One region of the Paenibacillus sp. 2KB_22 genome, then DNA from elsewhere that is predicted to be linked to it. Evidence: a T-box and tRNA genes for the amino acid it is inferred to sense, from the RefSeq annotation. Region 1 holds a T-box; the other regions hold tRNA genes.

Region 1 (5,381 bases):
CCTGGATCAAATTTACTTTTTGCAATGTGCCCTTGGACAATAGGGGTAACTTCTGATCGATAGCGGTATCCAGATATAGAAGTTCACTAAGTTCTCTAATCCGCCCACGCAGTACTTCGGGGCGAATGCCCCGAATCCGTCCCATCTCCCACAAGTACTCTCCAGATGTAAAGGGTAAACGTGGCAGGCCATCAACTGCATATCTTTCAGAACCCTTTAATATGCGATGAATCGATCCTGTATCGGGTAACAAAATACCTGCCAACATACGTAGCAACGTGCTTTTGCCCGAGCCGTTTCTGCCAACAAGCACAGCACATTCACCCTGTTTCACTTCCAGATTAATTTGATTCAGTACCTGAGCATGACCTAATCGCTTGCTCACTTGTTGAAGCAATATACCTCGGACTGATGAGTCTGGTGTAGCTTGATCCGACTTCTTGAAAATACCACGTGTACTCCATGTCATTGGGATCACATCCGTTCCGGGGCCTGCACACCTAGCAAATGTAAACTGTACGCGAGTCGTTCGGCAGTACGTTCAGCTAATGCAACCCTGAAGGGTCTTACATCAGATGGTGCATCCGCGATCCGTTCGGCGTGATAGAAGCGGTTGAACGCTTGAGCGACGTCTATTGTATATTTGGCAATGACCGAAGGCTCACTCCGATGAATTGCTTTTGCCAGATACTCGGGATATTCACCGAGCAGTTTCAGCAACGCCCAAGCGGTATCTCCGATACTGGATGAAGTGGTCACTGTTTCATTCTCACCATCCGCAAGGCTGGCGTTAGTCAGATGGTTTTCATTTTCTACACGTATCGCTTCTTCTGCCTTGGCAAGCACACTTTGAATCCGGGCATGGGTATATTGCACATAAGGTCCAGTCTCTCCTTCGAAACTCACGGCATCTTCCAATGAGAAGTCCACATCATTTAACCGATTATTGCGCAGATCACCGAAGATAATAGCACCTACACCAACAGCCTCGGCCACCTTCTGAGGGTTCTCCAGATTCGGGTTTTTCTCCTGAATAATCTGCAAAGCACGAGCGACTGCCTCATCCAACACTTCCTGTAAGAAGAGGACTTTACCGCGGCGTGTAGACATTTTCCGTCCCTCAAAACGCATTAATCCAAACGGGATATGTTCACACTTCGCAGACCATTCATGCCCCATCCGGGAGAGAACCGCAAATACCTGCCGGAAATGCAGCTTCTGCTCGCCTCCGACCACGTATAACAACCGATCTGCCTTCATCACCTCATGACGATACACCGCCGTAGCTAAATCCCGTGTAGGATAGATGGTTGTTCCGTCTTTTTTGATAATCAGGCACGGGGGCATGTTCTCGTCCTCCAGACGTACCACGAGTGCTCCATCACTCTCTTCAAGTAAACCTTTCGCCTTAAGTTCTTCAACCACCGCGCCCATCTTGTCATTGTAAAAGCTCTCCCCCAGCGTATGGTCGAACTGTACATTCAGACGTTCATACATCCGGTTGAATTCCTTCATGCTGACTTCCACAAAGAACGCCCATAACCGCTGTGCTTCTTCATCCCCTTGCTCCAGCTTGCGGAACCACTCCCTTGCCTCCATCTCCAGAGAAGGATCGTTCTCTGCCTCATCGTGGAAGCGCACATACAGTTCCAGGGACGTACGGATCGGATCTGCCTGCAATGCTTCATCATTGCCCCACCGTTTGTATGCTGCGATCTGCTTGCCAAACTGGGTTCCCCAGTCTCCCAGATGATTCACACTTACTGAGGTATAACCCGCTTCGTTATACAACCGATACAGTGCTGCACCAATTACAGTAGAACGCAAATGTCCGATACCGAAGGGTTTCGCGATGTTAGGGGAAGACATATCAATCACGACACGCGAACCCTGACCAAGCTGAAGCTTACCGAATGCGGCATCACCCAGTTCTTTTAGCAGATTCGGCGCGAGCTCCTCCCGATTAAAGCGGATATTTACATACGGCCCGGCGGGAGTCGCTTCAATTCCAACTGCCTGCAAGCCAGTTGCGAGCTCGTTCGCAATAACTGCCGGTGCTTTTTTTAATGACTTCGCCAATGCAAAACAAGGGAATGCTGCATCACCCATCTCCGCTTTTGGTGGGACTTCCAGTAATCTCAGAACCTCTTCTTCATTCAATCCTGTTAAAGGCGCAATATCGGCCGCAGCCTGCTTCATCAACATGTCAAACACTCCTTATCCATTCATTATTGGCTGAAAATAAACACAAAAAAGCTCCCGTCTCTACATAAGAGACGAGAGCTGACTTAACAGTTCCCGCGGTACCACTCTAAGTGAACAGCTGCTCTTCATATGCATCAACATGCATACCAGTAGGACCTGTTCCGCTCGATGTGTATAACGGTCGCAAGCCGGGTTACCCTCAGACAGATCTGGCCTATCCCCAATCGGGATACGTACATCTTTTCGGATAACCATCTCACGGGTGCGGTTCACTCAGGTCATGTCATACCGGCTTCCACCTCTCCCGGCTCGCTGTCATGTATGGATCTGGCTACTCTCCCGATCATTGATATTCTTTGTTTCAATTCATTGCCATCATTATACATACCACAGTCAGACTTGGCAACCTGCATTAAAAATCCCCTACAGAAAGGCAACACATAGGCACATCGTCTCAGATGCCTGTGTTTCACTACCTTCCCTTAGGGGACCAAGGTCATTATCGGTTTTAATTATATGTTCCAGTGAAATAGTAATTATGCTACTGCTGCCATCAACCGGCAAGCTTCTGCACATCTGCGGCAAGCCTCTGCACATGCTTGGCAGTGATCGTGGTTGTGTTTGCCACACTCTGCGGCGCAAGCTTCACAAGCTTTCACACACAATTCGCATATTTCAGCAATGAAATCACTTCCACGTGTCATCGCTTGTGCAGCAAAACTGCAGATCTCCGCACATTCCCGATTCAAACGTATACAATCACGCAGCATCGCCAGATCATATTCTTTCAGACTCGATATGTAACATACGTTGCAAGCATTCATGCACTCCAGGCAAGCATCGATACATTGTTGATATTGTTGTTGTGTCATTTAAAGTTACCTCCCAGGCAAAGTTTGCTATGCTTCTTAATACCCAGTTGGGAGGAATATTGAATCATTTAACTTACTTTATCGCTTCCAATTCCAGTAATTGGTCACGAATGACAGTCTGGTCAAAATGTTCACCTATAAACACAGCAACATTAGGGACATCTCCCTGAGGTGTGATCTTCATGTAGTCCGATTCACGGTAGGCATACTGGAACCAGAAGCGGCTCGCCGTGTCACTAAATGATAAAATGCCTTTTGCTCGATACACATCACGTGGCAATGCGGATACAAATTGTTCAAACGCCTCGCTGTTCACCGGTTGACTGAAATAATGCGTATAGACCATGACATGTTCGTGTGAGGCATGAGGAGTTGCATTCTCGTGACTGTGGTCATGAACATGGCTATGGGATGCGTCAGTATTCGTATCATCGCCTTGGACTGTATGATCTGTATGTTCATGACCATGACTGCATCCATGTGCGCCACAGGCTTCTGTATGCACATGATGATCTTCGTGAGCCGGCTTATCTGCTTCAGAAGCTGAATCACGTACATGCACGTCTGCCCCACTGCGAAGCAACAGATCCATCTCCACCTCACATTTAACTGTAGGGATTACAGGTGCGAAGCCATTCCATTTTGCCAAAAGCTGTTCCAGATCCTTCAGTTCCTGTACACTCACCCGATCCGTTTTGTTCAAGAGAAGCACAAACGCACAGCGAATCTGCTCCTGCATCAGTTTAAAGGTCTGCCCCTTCTGCTCCTGATACAAACCAGATAGATGTGCTGCATCCACAACGGTAATGAGACTTTTCAGTTCCAGTCGCATGTAGAGTGAGGTCTCCGTTACCGCATCCAGAATCTCCATTGGATTCGCCGCACCGGTTGCTTCAATAACGATCACATCGGGTGATTCCTCCTGAACGAGATCAGCAAGTTGCAATCCCAAGTCACCACGTACGGTACAACAGATGCATCCACCTAACATCTCTGTCATGGGAACGGTGGAATCCACAATCTGACCATCCAGATTGACTTCACCTAACTCATTCATGACCACTGCGGGACGCAAACCCTGCTGTTGCCAATGTTCGATCAACTGAACCAGCAGTGTTGTTTTGCCACTTCCCAAAAAACCTGACAGTATATATACAGGTATGGATTGTTCTTTTAAAAACGTTTCATTCATGCGTATACACCTCTCTGATTGTCCTTCTTGTAACCTAGTCTATCTATATCTAGCGAGTGTACACCATCCCGCATTCGTTATGCAATCATGTTCAATTCTTCCCCAGTACATTGCCTGATGCTAACGGATGGTCTATGCTATGAGGACATGTTGATTGAAGGAGGAAGTTTCATGACTAATTCAGTGGAACAACATCGCCAGGAAGCTCCGACCACGGTATCGTGCATGATTGTTACAGTGTCAGACACGCGTACCAAAGACACGGACACCAGTGGTCAGCTCATGCATCAGCTTCTGAATGAAGCAGGGTATCAGATTGTTGAATACATCATTACACCAGACGAAACGGAGAACATTCGAAGCATTCTGCAGGATGCAGCTGTTCGTGATGATATCGAAGCCGTGCTGCTCAGCGGCGGAACAGGGATTGCCCCCCGAGATACGACCTACGAAGCGGTATCCTCACTACTCGACAAGGAACTCCCGGGTTTCGGTGAGATCTTCCGTTTTCTCAGTTACACCGAGGATATCGGTTCCGCTGCCATCCTGAGCAGAGCCGTCGCTGGAACAATTGGACGCACAGCGGTATTCTCCATGCCGGGTTCCAAAGGTGCCGTCAAATTGGCCATGGAAAAACTCATTTTGCCTGAACTGCGGCATGTCATGCGTGAAATATATAAACCCGTCTGAAAGATCAGACGGGTTTTTCGGGTTAATTTTCAGCTGTACGGTAAAGTACGAAGGGTATCTCGCTCTACTTACCTTAGTTGCCCCAGCACATGTTGGAACACCTGCATGACATCCTGCTCATACTTGTCCTTTTCCCCACCCGAAGCTGTATACACGAGTGAGACGTATCCTTTGCTGCGAATCGTTGTCCGGCCAAGCGCATTCTCCAAGACAGCCTCATCACGATTCTCACTATACATTTGTTTCATGCTGGCAGCCCGGGTAGCTGCATCACTGAAAATATGGACTTTCACGATGTGTCTGCCACTTCCATTCAACAAATACATATAAGAAATCCCACCATGCCCGTCATCGGCAGACATATTATTCATCAGCTGAATGCCTTTTGCTTCAAAACTCTTACTGATCTCACTTACCAATTC
Region 2 (5,381 bases), on a different contig from region 1:
GGAAAATCAGTGCAGACGACATTCAAACCAGTCAGTTCTCTGTACAACCCAACTATACGTATAGCGAAAAAGACGGACAACAAATTAAAGGATACACAGCGCATCATACACTGACAGTCACGTATCGTCAGATGGACAAGATCGGCGAGTTGCTCGATGCTGCTTCAGGGGCGGGTGCCAACAATATTGAGAACGTGCGCTTTACTGTAGAAAATCCGGAAACTTATGAGTCCCAAGTGATTGAGAAAGCTGTTGCCAATGCAGATGTGAAAGCTGGCGCCATTGCAAAAGCAGTTAAACGTCAACTGGGTGCTGTTCTTTCCGTGAGCCAAGGTGATGCCAATGTGCCTGTATTCTATGCAAGCGAGGCGTTGATGTCCAAAGCACAAGATACAGCAGGTGGCACGGAGATTGAAACAGGCCAGGTTAAAGTAAGCACAATCCTGAATATCACGTATGAAATGAAATAAATAAGATCGACTAAGAATTGTAAGCTCAAGTAACCTTTATAAATGTCATTTGAAGGGTACAACGAAATAATGACAAAGACTTTGTCCTGTGGACAGAGTCTTTTTTTGTTGGAAAAGCAAACTTTAATGAAGTTTGATAGGAGGGAACCCTTTTTGAAGCAACATGAAATGCTGTATATTGGTATCTTTTTTGTATAGTTGTTCGTGACAAAAAGGTCATATCCCCTTATATTTTGCGCCTGATATTCATCAACATTGTAACTCGGGCTGTAAACCTTTCCGAAATTGGGTTAATTATAATAAAGAGGTGAGCGTATGAGATATGCGATCAGGTCAGGATTACATACGCAATGATACCTAATTGTGAATTCAGAGAGGAGTTTTATATATGACATCATGGAAAAAATGGACAAGTGCGTTGCTTGCAGCAGGAATTATTGTAGGTAGTGGTTCGGTATGGCAGGATAGCTCGGTACAGGCGGCTTCTGTATCCTCGAAAGTGACAACCCCGGCTGAGGTAACGCTGAAATCGGGTGGAAAAACACTGTCTCAAAAAGGACTTCTTCAAGGTGGATCGACTTGGGTCTCGCTGACAGCGGTCAAAGATGTAGCGGGCGGTACGTTGAAATATGATGCCAAAACCAAGTCATATACGGTAACAGCAGCCAACAATGCGATGACTGTTAGCCTGATGGATGGACAGCCAAACGTTTACATTAACGGTTATTACCCTCAGGTGGAAGCAAAATTGATTCAGGGTCGATTATATATCCCATTCTCGGCAATGAGAGATTATCTGGGTGTACAGGGAAATTGGGATGGCAAAACCAAAACGTTGACACTCAGCAAGGTGAAACAAAATAGCGTGAAAGTTAAGTCGGCCACAGTTAATGTCACTGTGAAAAATGCTGAAGTAGATGTTCAATATCCGCAGGTAAGTGGACTTGCCAGCAAAGAAGCTGAAGCGGCCATCAACAAAGTGCTCAAAGATGAAGTGGACACGGCTGTTGCTGCTTTCAAAAAACAAACCACTGAATTTGGCGGGGCAACCGCAAAACGTCCATATGCTTTTGAAACTTCGTATGTCGTGACCTACAATGAGAACGGGGTACTAGGTTTGATCACTCAACGTTATGAGGACTATGCAGGAGCACATGGCATGACGACTCGTACCGGCCACACCTTTGCACTGGACACAGGCAAGGAACTTACGTTAGATGATGTGCTGCAAAATAACAAAACCATGCGCGAGACGTTGGGTAAAAAAGTGGGCGAGCAACTGAAAGCCCACGGTGGATACCTGGAAGGTTACAAAGGGTTAAATAAAGACCAGGATTTCTATGTGACACCAACGGGTGTAGTTGTGTTCTTCCAGTTGTATGAATATACGGCGTACGCAGAAGGCTTCCCTGAAATGCCATTTACGTATAAAGAGCTTCTCCCTAAAGGCACAGAACCTTTTAGTAATGTAACTGGAACCAAATAACGAACTATTAATGTGCACTTTTCGGTTATCCTTCTTATAAAATGAAAAAGAAGCCCTCATCATAATTATGATGAGGGCTTCTTCTCGTTAGACAACACAATGAGGTGTTGCTGATTACGTTAGGTATTGATATGTTAACGCGTAGACCGGGGTCTACAGCACACTTAGATGCCTTGGGAACCTACGTTTTCAATAACTTTATCAATGATACCGTAATCGGCAGCTTCAGCAGCACTCATGAAGTAGTCACGATCTGTATCTTTCTCGATCCGCTCCAGTGGTTGACCTGAACGCTCAGAGATGATGCGGTTCAAGGTATCACGCATTTTCAGGATGCGGCGAGCACGAATTTCGATGTCCGAAGCTTGACCTTGAGCACCACCAAGCGGTTGGTGAATCATGATTTCACTGTTAGGCAACGCAAAACGTTTCCCTTTTGCACCAGCATTCAGCAAGAATGCACCCATGGAAGCCGCCATACCTACACAGATGGTAGATACATCCGGTTTGATGAATTGCATTGTATCGTAAATGGCCATACCGGCTGTAATCGATCCGCCTGGGCTGTTGATGTATAAGTGAATGTCTTTCTCCGGATCTTCCGCAGCCAGGAACAACATCTGTGCCATAATGGCATTAGCCACTACATCATTAACATCGCTACCAAGGAAAATAATACGATCCTTCAGCAATCTGGAGTAGATGTCATAGGCGCGCTCACCCCGGTTGCTCTGTTCAACGACCATTGGAATAAAACTCACGTGAAAAACCTCCTCGGAATGTAAATGTTATTGGTGTTTATATTTAAACTGTTACCGTATTACCCACATAATAAACAATTCCAAACAAAAAGTCAAAGAAAGTCAAACTAACTTGCAAAAAAAAGAAACCTTTCCGGTTTCATTGGTTAAAAGGGTTATGAGCTGTTAAATAAAAGTGGCGCGCCCGCCAAGAATCGAACTTGGATCTCAGGCTTCGGAGGCCTACGTCATATCCATTGGACCACGGGCGCACATTATGTGACAGCAATAATGATTATAGCTCATGAAATATTTAATTGCAAGCAGTTCGTGATGTGTATTGGTTTGGATTACCCTAAAAATGATCATGATGAAGAAGAGTGGATAAAGAGTGCATTTAAGTAAATGCTATTAGAGGTTTTGGACATGCGTATGAAATGTGATTCTGAGCGATATGTAGATGGAATTCATTTGTTTCTTCTATATATGGTATACGCGAGCTAGTCCTTGATCATGGAAGTCTAGGATTGTGAAAATAGGCGCGTACAAACGCTGAATGTGTGTCGAAATAACACGTTGAAACACTTGCATGTCACGTCAGTTTTAGGTAGAATAGACGTGGGACTTAAAAAGTTAACCCGGGACGTTTTAGGGCCACGAAAGAGAGCTTGGAACGAGAACTTGCGGGAGTGGAAAGCATGCGAACGATTTTAGAAGTACAAAAGCAGCTTCTGCCTGATCTCATGGATATCTTGAAAAAGAGGTATACGATTCTGCAACAGATCATGTTATCGGATGTGATCGGACGGAGAACGTTAGCTAATTCCATGCAGATGACCGAGCGGGTTCTGAGGGCTGAGACCGATCTGTTAAAGGCTCAGGGACTTATTGAAATTGACAGTGCAGGAATGAAGATCAGCGAGGCAGGGTATGATTTGCTGCAGCAGTTAGAGCCCGTAGCCAAAGAGTTGTTCGGATTATCCGAGCTGGAAGAGCGCATCAAGCAAGCCTACGGTCTGCAAAAGGTAGTTGTGGTTCCTGGCGATTCGGATGTTTCTCCATTTGCCAAAAGGGAACTGGGCAGAGCCGGAGCGAAGGCTCTCGGCAATATCATGAGTGACAACGACGTTGTCGCCGTTACTGGCGGCTCAACAACGGCCGAAGTCGCAGAGCAACTGACTCCGCCAACATCGCTCAAAGGTGTCTGGTTCGTACCGGCACGCGGTGGACTTGGAGAAAGCCTTGAAATTCAGGCAAATACGATTGCATCCACGATGGCAAAACGGGTAGGAGCGCAATATAAACTCCTGCATGTACCGGATTTGCTTAGTGATCATGCCTATGAATCATTAATCCAGGACCCCAGTGTTCAGGAGATTCTGCAGCTGATTCGAAAATCGCGGATTGTTATTCATGGCATTGGTGATGCCGTGGAGATGGCGACACGACGTAAACTTGCGACGGAGATCATAGATGAACTTCAGGAGCAAGGAGCCGTATCTGAATCTTTCGGTTATTACTTTAACGATCAGGGTAAGGTGGTACATACCATGCTTACACTGGGGATGCGACTTCAGGATATTGAACGAACCGATGTAGTGATTGGAATCGCAGGTGGCAAAAGCAAAGCTGCTGCTATACATTCCGTGTTGCGATTTGGTCAGGAAGATATTCTGATTATTGATGAGGCTGCTGCCGAAGTCATCGTTGCTGAAATGGAATAAAGTTTTACTTTGCAACACAACTATTGTTGTCTTGACGGACTTCACCGTCTGTCTTGAATATATAAGTTTCATAAAAAAAATTAATCAAAACTTGGGAGGAACTTACTCATGATTAAAGTAGGTATTAACGGTTTTGGACGTATTGGACGCTTGGCATTCCGCCGTATTCAAAATGTAGAGGGCATTGAAGTAGTAGCAATCAACGACTTGACTGACGCTAAAATGTTGGCTCATTTGCTCAAATATGATACAACTCAAGGTCGCTTCGATGGCGATGTTGAAGTACACGATGGCTTCTTCAAAGTGAACGGCAAAGAAGTTAAAGTATTGGCTAACCGTAACCCAGAAGAACTTCCTTGGGGCGACCTGGGCGTAGATATCGTTCTGGAATGTACTGGTTTCTTCACAACTAAAGAAGCAGCTGAGAAACACTTGAAAGGTGGAGCTAAGAAAGTTGTTATCTCCGCACCAGCTACTGGCGACATGAAAACCATCGTTTACAACGTAAACCATGAAATCCTCGACGGTACTGAAACTGTAATCTCCGGCGCATCTTGCACAACGAACTGCCTGGCACCTATGGCAAAAACGCTGCAAGACAAATTCGGAATCGTTCAAGGTTTGATGACTACAATTCACGCTTACACTGGCGACCAAAACACATTGGATGCTCCACACCCTAAAGGTGACTTCCGTCGTGCTCGCGCAGCAGCTGAAAACATCATCCCTAACACAACGGGTGCTGCTAAAGCAATCGGTCTGGTAATTCCAGAACTGCAAGGCAAATTGGATGGTGCAGCTCAACGTGTACCAGTAGCTACTGGTTCCCTGACTGAGCTCGTAACTGTTCTGGGTAAAAAAGTTACTGCTGAAGAAGTTAACGCAGTAATGAAAGAAGCTTCCGACCCACAAACTTTCGGATACACTGAAGACGAGATCGTATCTTCCGACATCCAAGGTA
Region 3 (5,381 bases), on a different contig from region 1:
GATCAACGCGTGTGCCGGCTTGAGTTCGCTCAGTGAAGAGTACACGCCGTGTCCTGGTGTCCGTGCAGGTCCTACGATAAACACTTCGGCCAATCCTTCCGGGCCAACAGCCGCTTCCACATCGGGGTGAATGAGCAGAGCTTTGGGCTCGGAGCCGAATACAAGTATGTCTTTTGCATTACTGTAAAACAGAGGTTTCACACCAAGGCGATCTCGTGCCATAAAAACCTGTTCGCGTCCCCCATCCCATATGGCAAAAGCGAAAATACCGTTAAACCGGTCAACGCATGCCGGTCCCCACTCAATATAAGAGGCGAGCAACACTTCCGTATCACATTGCGTGCGGAACTGATGCCCCCGCTGGAGTAATTCCTTTTTCAACTCGGGTGCATTGTATAGTTCTCCGTTATACACGACGGTATAGGAGGTATCTCCCTGTAACGCATGCATGGGTTGTGCCCCGTTCTCGGGGTCCATTACACTAAGACGCCGATGTCCAAAGGCACAAGGATTGGAGATCCATGTACCTGAAGCGTCGGGCCCCCGGTTCGACAAGCTATCCGTCATACGGACCAGCAGCTCTGATTCCTGGGTCAGATCCCGATTCCACTGTATGAAGCCGGTAATACCGCACATGGTTTGTTCATCCTTTCTTGGTCGAGTCATTCATCCGTATGGCTGCTAATTACGGGCAACCAGCAAATGTTGTCTTTTTCGTCAGAAGTCGTAACAAATATATGCCGAATGCAGGCATAAAATGTCTGTCCTCTTCGGAAACTAGTTCTAGGGACAACGGCCTCAACATGCCTGTGAAGGAGAGAACATGCAATGGACAGTATGAAGTATTATGTGTCTGTCATGGGCCGCTCCGTTATTCCGGATCCGTCGGTAACATCGTATGAATGGATCATTCAGGCAACGCCGCAGGAAGCGGAGCAATTACTGGGACTGCTGAACCTCATGCAGGAAAAGGAGGAAGAGGCCTTTCCTGGCATGGTATTCCCATGGCCAGATACACCGGAGGAGTCCGTTAACCGGGCGTATGAAACGATATTACAGCAGGTGTATCGGGAGATTTACCGATTAGGCACACCAGAGACACGATACCAGATTGAACAAACTACTTGATAAGCACAAAGGAAAAGGAGCGCGATGAGCAATGTATGCCATTCAAGATGCTAAAATACGCAGATTAACCGAGGTAGACGGATTATCCTGTGCAGAAGTGGAAGTGCAGCCTGGAAATGCAGGAGATCCGTCATTACTTGTATACGTAGCCTCTACTCAACCTGGAAATTCACTGGAAGTCGTTCGGATTGTACGCAATCACTCTGATTCAGCGATCGACTGGTATAACAATAATATGCATACCGCGTTTGAAGAGGCGACAGAAACCGCATTTGAGAACAGCGAAGGTATGACAGTGGAGGAAGACAAGGCTCAGTTTCAAAATGAGTTGTTTGCTTTTGGTTTGCTTGGTCCAACGCTTCAGCGTTATCTAATCGGGAAGGCTTAACAGGTGGAACGTTCCTGCAACACAAGTGTTGATAGCGGGATCGAATTCAATGTTGTGCATACTAGACAGTGATCTATTGGTGTTGCTGGTTGTTGTGACTGCATCTGTGACTGGAAAAACCCGCCGTTGTTGAAGGGCGGGTTTTGTCATGCGAGGTCAGATTCAGGTGAGATGTGATCAAGCGTACTCACGCAGCACTTGAATCCCTTTGACCACATTGTATACAAAGCTTAATCCGTAGATCACAAAGAACAGAATGACAAAGCCGACGGCGGAACCCAGGCTATGTGCAGTCACGAAGAAATAAAATAGCGGAATGGCAGCAAGAAAGGGGAATACATGTGAGAATAAGGCGCGTTTGGCATGTCCCTCAATGTATGCATCCTTGGCAACAATCCATACGATGATCGGAAATAGGAACGGGGCAAAGAAAATACTAAAGTAGGATAGGGCAGATAAAAGTTGTCTCATGACGATTCACTCCTTCAATGCATCATTGAAATGTATGTATGCAAAAGATTACCCAGCAATTCTGACATTGAAAATGTCTTATGTTAATGTTGCTCTAAATGTCCCAATCTCCTCAATATAACCTGGTTCAAGCTATCATATTCTTAAAGAGACTGGAGTATGAGAATTATACGGTAAAGTACATGTATAGAGGTTGTTCAAAAAATCCGCTGTTGATTATGAAGATGCCTTTTGAACTCGCATTTAAGTATAATTATTAATTTTTTTATAAAACTATTGAAAAATATAGAAATCAGAGTATAATAAGAACCGCGCCGAAAATTTATTATACATATTTGTCTCAGTAGCTCAGCTGGATAGAGCAACGCCCTTCTAAGGCGTCGGTCGGGGGTTCGAATCCCTCCTGGGACGTAAAAAAGAAAACTTCCTTCGGGAAGTTTTTTTTGCGTTCAGGGGATGAGAACCCCAATGGTTCGTTGGAGCATTCGCTTCGTTAGCACCACTTCGCAGTCTCGACTGGAAGGAGAGTAACCCTCCTGGGACGTAAAAAAGAAAACTTCCTTCGGGAAGTTTTTTTTGCGTTCAGGGGAAAATTCATTTATTGGTTATACCTATAAATAATATAGAATTTATATATTTAAATAATAAACAATTCTATGCCACAATGAGGATATCAATAACGAAAGTGACGGTGGTATCCATGAAATCATTAAATCAATGGCAAGCAGATGAGTATGACAATAAACTGGCTTTTGTCTCCGGATATGGCAAAAACCTGATCTCTTGGCTTCAACCCCAAAAAGTGGAATACATTCTTGATCTGGGTTGCGGGACGGGGGATTTGACGTATGAGATTTCTCTGGCCGAAGCTGAAGTTATGGGTATGGATGCATCGCCGGACATGATTCGCCGTGCGAGGGAGAAATTCTCTGGAATCGAGTTCGTGGAAGGAGACGGTCATCAGTTTGAGACGAATAGACTGTATGATGCCGTCTTCTCCAATGCAGCCCTGCACTGGATGCGAAGTCCGAGATTAGTGGTGGATAGTATATGGAAATCTTTGAAGCCCGGGGGGCGATTTGTAGCAGAATTCGGTGGTAAAGGAAACGTGCAGACTATTGTGAACGCATTAGAAGAGGTTATCGAGCGAAACACGGGCATTCTTGCTTCTGAACGTAATCCTTGGTATTTTCCGTCGATCGGAGAATATAGCCATATTTTAGAACAAGGCGGATTTCTGGTGCGTCATGCCTATCACTATGACCGTCCTACCAGATTGGAAGATGGTGAGCAGGGTATAGTAGGCTGGTTGGCTCATTTTGGAGGAGACTATTTTGAAGGTTTCAGTCATGATGAGATACAAAAAATATGCCATGAAACCAGTCAAATCGTGATGCCTTACCTTTGGAAAGATGATGCTCTGTATGCAGATTACAAGCGTCTGCGTATTGAAGCCGTGAAGCCAGAATGAAGTTGATTTTTGTGATATTTATTGATGTTAAACGAATTACATTTAGCTTTTGTGCACTAAAAAACTTCACCTGTATACCAAGAATCTCTTTCTGATAAAGAGGCACTTGGTCTTTTTTTTGATGCATTATTTTAAAAATGAAATATTCAAACGACAAATAATTACAAGTTGAAATTTTTATCATACTCAAGACCCATATAAGTAATTTTTATATCATTTTTGTAAGTATTTAGAAGGAAAATGTGGTATTTTGATAGAATAATTTACCAAGGGTCAATCTTCTTGCAGATAGGTGGTGAAATTGGAGTGCGTATTGCAGTACGTGCGAACAGCAGGAACCCATCATGTGGTGAGGTATTCACATTTAAAAGGAGGGGCAAAGCCTTGAGTAAACGATTGATATCCACGTTATTAAGTGTTCTGATGGTCTTTTCCATTATTCTCCCCGCGGCTGGAGCCGCTCCCGCAGATTCAGTTATTCAGCTTGAGAACTTACCCAGTACAGCCGAAGCCAAACAATGGAGAGAGATTCTGGCAGGACGGGAAGCCAAACTTGCCGCAGATCCATTTTTGGATAAAAGCTTGGAAGGCCTGGGTGGAGAGAACACCCGAGTGATCGTTGAGCTTTCCAATAAACCTGTTGCAGTAGCGCAAGGTGAATCAACCCTCTCCGGAAAATCTTTTACCTCCTCTATGGAAACAAAGGCTGTGACTCAAGTTGAGCAACAACAACAGTCATTTGTACATAGCCTCACTCAGAAGAAAATCAAACATGAAGTATTGGAAGAATATGCATATGCCCTAAATGGTGTAGCGATTGAGCTTAAAGGAAACCAAGTGGGACAATTGCTTCAAATACCTGGCGTGGTCAGCGTATATCCTGACCTTGAATTTACAATAGCGCCTGAGACAGATGAAGTGAACCCGTACATGAAAGACACTGCGCCTTTTATTGGTGCACCTGAAGTATGGGATCTGGGTTACAAAGGAAATGGCATCAAAGTGGGTGTCATCGATACAGGGATTGACTATGAACATCCTAATTTGCAGGAAGCTTACAAAGGCGGATGGGACTTTGTTGGTAACGACAATGATCCGTATGAAGCGACATATCAAGAATGGAAAAGTTCAGGGGAACCTGAGTTTAACGAAAGGGGAAGTGCCTTTTACACATCCCACGGTACGCACGTAGCCGGTACCATTGCTGCTCGTGAAGCAGGGGATTACGGGATTGTTGGCGTTGCTCCTGAAGCAGATATCTATGCATACCGTGTACTTGGGCCGTATGGTAGTGGTCAAACCTCATGGGTGCTCGGCGGAATTGATCGTTCCGTTGAAGATGGCATGGATATAATTAATCTCTCTTTGGGGAATGCCGCTAACGATCCAAGTTATATTACCTCGGTAGCCCTGAATAATGCGATGTTGTCTGGTGTGACAGCAGTAGTTGCCAGTGGCAATGACGGACCCAACCGGTATACACTCGGTTCTCCGGGTGCGTCTGCCATGGCTATTACGGTAGGTAACTCTACAGGCCCTAGTCAGCTTATTACAGCGGATACTCACTTCTGGATTGGTGAAGAAGGCGAAGAGACCCTGCCTGAACAACAACCGGTGCCAGAGGTTGAACCATCTCCTGAACTGGGGACGGCACCTGGAACAGATGAGTCTGAAGGATCAGAGCAAGGTGTACCCGCAACTGCTACTGAAGAAAGTGCAGCAACTGTGGAGGATGTGGTTTCTGACGAAGCTGGAGTTTCGAATGTAGAAGAAACTGCAACTGAAGAAAATACGCCATCTGCATCGCCTTCTGCACCGGTTGAAGCTGCTCCTGAAGCTGCTCCTGTGGAAGAAGAGTCTGTAATTGCTCCAACTGAAACTCCACTGGCTGTTACAGAGTCGGTTTACCGTCTGGATCTGATG
Region 4 (5,381 bases), on a different contig from region 1:
TACCGCAAAAAGAGCATTTCAGTTGCCCTTTCTCATCGTTAAATTTAAACATGAAACCACCCCTTTAGGAATTGATCGGTCTACTGAGCACCTGGTCAATAATGCCGTACGTCTTAGCTTCTTCAGCGCTCATGAAGAAGTCACGGTCTGTATCCCGCTCAATTTTCTCAAGAGGTTGACCCGTACGATCGACGTATATTTGATTCAGTTTCTGACGTGTTTTAATAATCCATTCTGCGTGTATCTTAATATCCGCAGCCTGTCCTTGAATACCGCCAAGCGGCTGATGAATCATTACTTCGCTGTTCGTCAGCGCATATCTCTTGCCAGGTGCACCGGCTGTTAGCAATAACGAGCCCATGCTTGCTGCCATCCCTACGCAAATGGTAGATACATCCGGCTTGATAAATTGCATCGTATCGTATATACCCATCCCTGCGGTGACAGAACCACCAGGTGAGTTAATGTACAAGCTGATATCCTTCTCAGGATCGTCGGCTGCCAAAAACAAAAGCTGTGCTATGACAAGATTGGCTACATCGTCATCAATCGCACTGGTTAGAAAGATAATGCGATCTTTCAGCAAACGTGAATATATATCGTAAGACCGCTCGCCTCGATTGGTTTGTTCTATAACCATTGGCACCAGACTCATGAGACCAACCTCTTTTCTACATGTAATTAGACATAGGCCACCTGTAAAGCAAACCCAAATTCATTCTAACACTTTCCTGTGACAATGTCATTTTTCACAAGAGGGGTCAGACATCAGTTTGATTACTTTTTTAGCCTGATCATATTTAACCATGTTTTCTATGTATGTGCAAATTGAAGCCATCCTATGCCGTCTTGCCGTTTTTTATTTGCATGAAGTACATAGGTATGTAAAAAGTGTACACCGATCAATAAAATTAGTGTTCATCCATATAATTACTTCATTTTCTATAAAATGGATGTCATAATTTAAAAATAAGGCACGCAATAATTCACGTGCCTTATCGTTTATTCAACTGACAAGATGATAACAGCTTGTCTTATTTTTCGTCAGCTTCTGCAACAACTTCTTCAGCTGGAGCTTCAACTGGTTCAACAACTGTGCTGTTCTCAACAAGAACATCAATCGTTTTACGCAGTTTAACTTCATCGCGAAGGCTGTCCAGGGAACCATTACCTTCGAGGATGCCACGGATCTCATCAGCAGGACGCTTGTAAGATTCAGCCATTTTCTCGAGTTCTTGGTTCACTTCTTCGTCAGATACTTCAATGTTTTCCGCTTTACCTACAGCTTCAAGCACCAGGTTGTTGCGAACACGTTTGGAAGCATCTTCTTGCATTTGTCCTCTCAGGTCAGCTTGAGTCTGGCCGGAGAAGCTCAGGAACATTTCAAGGTTCATACCTTGGTTACGCAGACGGTTGTCGAAATCACGCATCATGTTTTGTACTTCGCTGTCAACCATTGCAGCCGGAATGTCCACTTCAGCGTTCTCAGCCACTTTTTCTACAACTGCATTTTCTTGTGCAGCTTTGGCTTCGTCAGCTTTACGGGATTCCAATTGTGTTTTCAGGTCAGCTTTGTACTCTTCAAGTGTGTCGAATTCGCTAACATCTTTAGCAAACTCATCATCCAATGCAGGAAGCTGTTTGCGCTTGATTTCGTGAATTTTCACTTTGAATACCGCTTGTTTGCCAGCAAGTTCTGCTGCATGGTAGCTCTCTGGGAAAGTCACTTCTACGTCTTTGAAGTCACCTGTGGACAGACCCACAACTTGCTCTTCAAATCCAGGAATGAATGTGTTGGAACCCAGTTCCAGGGAATAACGTTCAGCTTGTCCACCTTCGAAAGGTACACCATCAACGGAACCGTCGAAGTCGATTACTGCAACGTCGCCGTTAGCAGCGGAACCTTCGTCGATTACAACGAGTTCAGCGTGACGTTGTTGAAGACGCTCAAGTTCTTCAGCCACTTCTGCATCCGTTACTTCACCTTTTGCTACAGCAACTTCGATTCCTTTGTACTCACCCAGAGTCACTTCAGGTTTCACAGTTACTTTCGCTTTGAACTTGAATGTTTGTCCTTTAGCGAATTGTTCAACATCTACGTCAGGACGATCAACCGGGAAAATATCCGTTTGGTCGATTGCTTCTGTATAAGCTTCAGGAAGCAAAATGTCGATTGCTTCTTGATAAAGGCTCTCTACACCAAAACGTGCTTCGAAGATGGAACGTGGTACTTTACCTTTACGGAATCCAGGTACGTTTGCTTGTTTAACCACTTTATTAAAAGCTTTGTCGAGTGCTGCAGTTACACGATCCGCATTCACTTCAACCTCAAGAACCCCAAGGTTCTTCTCTATCTTTTCCCAAGTTGCTTTCATTGTATACTTTCCCCTCCAAAATTCACATGTTCACGTAGGCAATCACGTACAAAATAACCATTTTAGTATAAACAAGATTAGATTCTTTTTCAAGGGGAATCCCTTGATACAGTTTAAGGAAAACGTTTCCGGCCTCGATTAGCCGTCCAAACCGGCAGATACAAACTGCTTCATGGAACGATAAGCCTGCTCCAGGCGAAAGCGCATCGCGCCTGTCACAGCATACATTGAGCGTGTATTCTCCTCATCATGCGAACCACCAAGACTGTCTGCAACGGTCATATGTAGAGCTGCTGCCCATATATCTGTCATGGAATCATTTTCTTCCAGCATTGATATATAATCGCGGGTTCCATACACCGCCATGACATATTGTATCCACAGTTCCTGGGCAAAATAAAAGAGCGTAGGTTCATGAACCTCCGTCTGATCTGCCACTCGTTCCAGAATCTGAACAATTTGGAGCGGGAACTCCTCTGGTTTAAGAGGCACGGTATCGATCTCGACTTCAACCTGCTCTTCGCCTCTCGTAAACAGGATCATACCTTGAACACCTCGGCGACGCAAGGTCTGCAGCACCCGGAATTGAAGCAGAGGGTGAAGCGACTTGTCTTTTAACCAACTCGTAAGTGCCTCGTCAATCTTCGGCAGATCCAGATAGGCCAACTGCTCCAAAGCCAGCATCGTCTGTTCGGACAGCGGCTCCTCCATTACTGTGCGAAGCATCTTATCTGCATAGCCATCATCCTGTTCAAGCTTCATTCGAGCATGATGCCGTGCCATGTCTTCCTCACTAATCTCTTCTTCCTCTTCTCGTTCTTCGAGAACGGCAGGCGAGGTTTCTTCATACTGAGGGAACGCTGCCTGAAGCCATTCGAGCAGGGCCCGCCATTCATCATAGTGGCGCTCTTCCTGTCCCTGACATTGCAGCAAAAAGTGAAGCAATTTCATCGCTTCACCATACCGTTCATTTTCAAGCATAACTGTCAATTGAATCTGGTAATAGTCCAGCGTCTTAGGAAACAGCACAATATTGTTGTTATGCTCGGTTTCCGGGGTCGTGGATTCCTTAATGGGAGCACCTCCTCTATATCCTGAATCTCCAGTTGGAATCAACCTAAATAGATGTATATATTAAAACGATTGTCGATCTATTTTTGAGTTCTCCTGATATTCTAACATAACCTTAAATATAATGAAAAACACGTTACTGCCGCCAAATATCATATACGAAAAACAGTTTAAAATAAAATGCTTGATATTCCTGTATGCATATGATAAAATCAGTTTTGCTTGAAAAAATTCATGTCTCAGTAGCTCAGCTGGATAGAGCAACGCCCTTCTAAGGCGTCGGTCGGGGGTTCGAATCCCTCCTGGGACGTAAAAAGAAAACTTCCTTCGGGAAGTTTTTTTTGCGTTCTGGGGATGAGAACCCCAATGGTTCGTCGGAGCATTCGCTTCGGTAGCTCTACTTCGCAGTCTCGACTAGAAGGAGAGTATCCCTCCTGGGACGTAAAAAAGAAAACTTCCTTCGGGAAGTTTTTTTTGCGTTCTGGGGATGAGAATCCCAACGGTTCGTCGGAGCATTCGCTTCGTTAGCACCACTTCGCAGTCTCGACTGCAAGGAGAGTATCCCTCCTGGGACGTAAAAAGAAAACTTCCTTCGGGAAGTTTTTTTTGCGTTCTGGGGATGAGAATCCCAACGGTTCGTCGGAGCATTCGCTTCGGTAGTTCGGTACCTGCTGTGTCGCTGCATTGGAACGTTTGATTCGTTCATTATATGGACGATATGTTGCAGTATCGAAGATCTAACGAATCTAGGAAACTCTATTCCCCCCAAAAATTCAGCATCATGGAATTCTAAGAATCTTAGAGAGCTTATTTCACCATTCCGGGGGATTAACTCACTCAGATTGCAGTAAGTTACCTGATTAACGTTGCTGAGGTTCATTAGAATCTGAACATAGTGGTTATCCGTTCTATAAGACCTCTTCGATTCGTTAGAGTTTGTCAGGTCCAGATGGTCCGAGTCCCGCGTTCTTGTGGGTGCTTTTTTTCATTTCATTGCTCAATGTTGACATAGAATGTTATGCTTGCGGGGTGGATAATGTAACAATCCATACATATCAACTTCTTAGGAAACAGGAGATTTTATCAATGTCATCTTCAGTACAGCAGCACTCGTCCATCCATGCCGAGGAAGAACATTCTTCGACATCCAAAAGATTCGGCCTGTTATTAGCAGGCATTATCGTTATCGCCGCTACCATGAGGTCACCGATCACAGCAACCGGACCTGTAGTGGAGATGATCCGCTCAGATACAGGTATCGGCCATACGATGGCCGGGCTTTTGACCTCACTACCTTTGCTTGCCTTTGCAGCAGTCTCTCCTTTTGCACCACGTCTTGCCAAACGGTTAGGACTCGAATCTGCTCTACTATTGGCTGTTATCATCGTGACCATTGGAGTGGCCTTGCGCTTGTTGCCTTCCGTTCTCTCCTTATATACTGGAACCGCAATATTGGGATGCGGCATTGCATTAAGCAACGTGCTTTTGCCAAGTTTAATCAAACGTGATTTTCCATTGCGGGTGGGTATCGTCACTGGATTATACTCTGTATCCATGAACATATTTGGCGCCATCGCCTCAGGTGTGAGTGTACCCTTATCCGGAGCTACATCTATGGGTTGGCGCGCTTCGTTAGGTATGTGGGCCCTGTTGTCCATACTTGCACTTCTCTTGTGGCTCCCCCAGATCGCCGCAGGACGCCAGCGGATGTTATATGTTACCTCCCGGAGCGAAGGGGCACCCGTGCGTCTAAGGACCTCTAAACTAGCCTGGTTCATTACTTTATTTATGGGTCTGCAATCTCTAATATTCTATACGACGATTACCTGGCTTCCCGAGATTCTCGCTGAGCAAGGATTCAACCCCACTTCAGCAGGGTGGATGCTCTCCTTGATGCAGATGGTTAGTGTACCGGCTACCTTTATCGTTCCGATC

What was found. A T-box is a leader RNA that pairs with one kind of tRNA and senses whether it is charged. The one in region 1 lies ahead of argS (arginine--tRNA ligase), so its partner is inferred to be a tRNA-Arg.
Region 2: it has a tRNA-Arg gene. The T-box ahead of argS (arginine--tRNA ligase) is inferred to sense a tRNA for this amino acid. The anticodon was not compared.
Region 3: it has a tRNA-Arg gene. The T-box ahead of argS (arginine--tRNA ligase) is inferred to sense a tRNA for this amino acid. The anticodon was not compared.
Region 4: it has a tRNA-Arg gene. The T-box ahead of argS (arginine--tRNA ligase) is inferred to sense a tRNA for this amino acid. The anticodon was not compared.

Annotation. Positions count from the first base shown of each region.
Region 1 covers NZ_JBFRHG010000001.1:1,150,827-1,156,207, forward strand. The annotation lists gene AB4111_RS04855 (ATP-binding cassette domain-containing protein) at 1-469, opposite strand, end outside; gene argS (arginine--tRNA ligase) at 475-2,205, opposite strand; T-box leader at 2,270-2,561, opposite strand; gene AB4111_RS04865 (four-helix bundle copper-binding protein) at 2,742-3,077, opposite strand; gene AB4111_RS04870 (CobW family GTP-binding protein) at 3,151-4,269, opposite strand; gene AB4111_RS04875 (MogA/MoaB family molybdenum cofactor biosynthesis protein) at 4,441-4,959, shown strand; gene AB4111_RS04880 (hypothetical protein) at 5,028-5,381, opposite strand, start outside.
Region 2 covers NZ_JBFRHG010000008.1:36,125-41,505, forward strand. The annotation lists gene AB4111_RS27655 (SIMPL domain-containing protein) at 1-470, shown strand, start outside; gene AB4111_RS27660 (stalk domain-containing protein) at 859-1,956, shown strand; gene clpP (ATP-dependent Clp endopeptidase proteolytic subunit ClpP) at 2,121-2,717, opposite strand; tRNA gene AB4111_RS27670 (tRNA-Arg) at 2,894-2,968, opposite strand; gene AB4111_RS27675 (sugar-binding transcriptional regulator) at 3,395-4,420, shown strand; gene gap (type I glyceraldehyde-3-phosphate dehydrogenase) at 4,529-5,381, shown strand, end outside.
Region 3 covers NZ_JBFRHG010000004.1:57,324-62,704, reverse strand. The annotation lists gene asnB (asparagine synthase (glutamine-hydrolyzing)) at 1-636, opposite strand, end outside; gene AB4111_RS22690 (hypothetical protein) at 829-1,128, shown strand; gene AB4111_RS22685 (hypothetical protein) at 1,160-1,516, shown strand; gene AB4111_RS22680 (DUF4870 domain-containing protein) at 1,694-1,987, opposite strand; tRNA gene AB4111_RS22675 (tRNA-Arg) at 2,325-2,398, shown strand; gene AB4111_RS22670 (class I SAM-dependent methyltransferase) at 2,688-3,458, shown strand; gene AB4111_RS22665 (S8 family serine peptidase) at 3,843-5,381, shown strand, end outside.
Region 4 covers NZ_JBFRHG010000004.1:49,027-54,407, forward strand. The annotation lists gene clpX (ATP-dependent protease ATP-binding subunit ClpX) at 1-52, opposite strand, end outside; gene clpP (ATP-dependent Clp endopeptidase proteolytic subunit ClpP) at 65-655, opposite strand; gene tig (trigger factor) at 1,035-2,375, opposite strand; gene AB4111_RS22650 (hypothetical protein) at 2,514-3,449, opposite strand; tRNA gene AB4111_RS22655 (tRNA-Arg) at 3,683-3,756, shown strand; gene AB4111_RS22660 (CynX/NimT family MFS transporter) at 4,533-5,381, shown strand, end outside.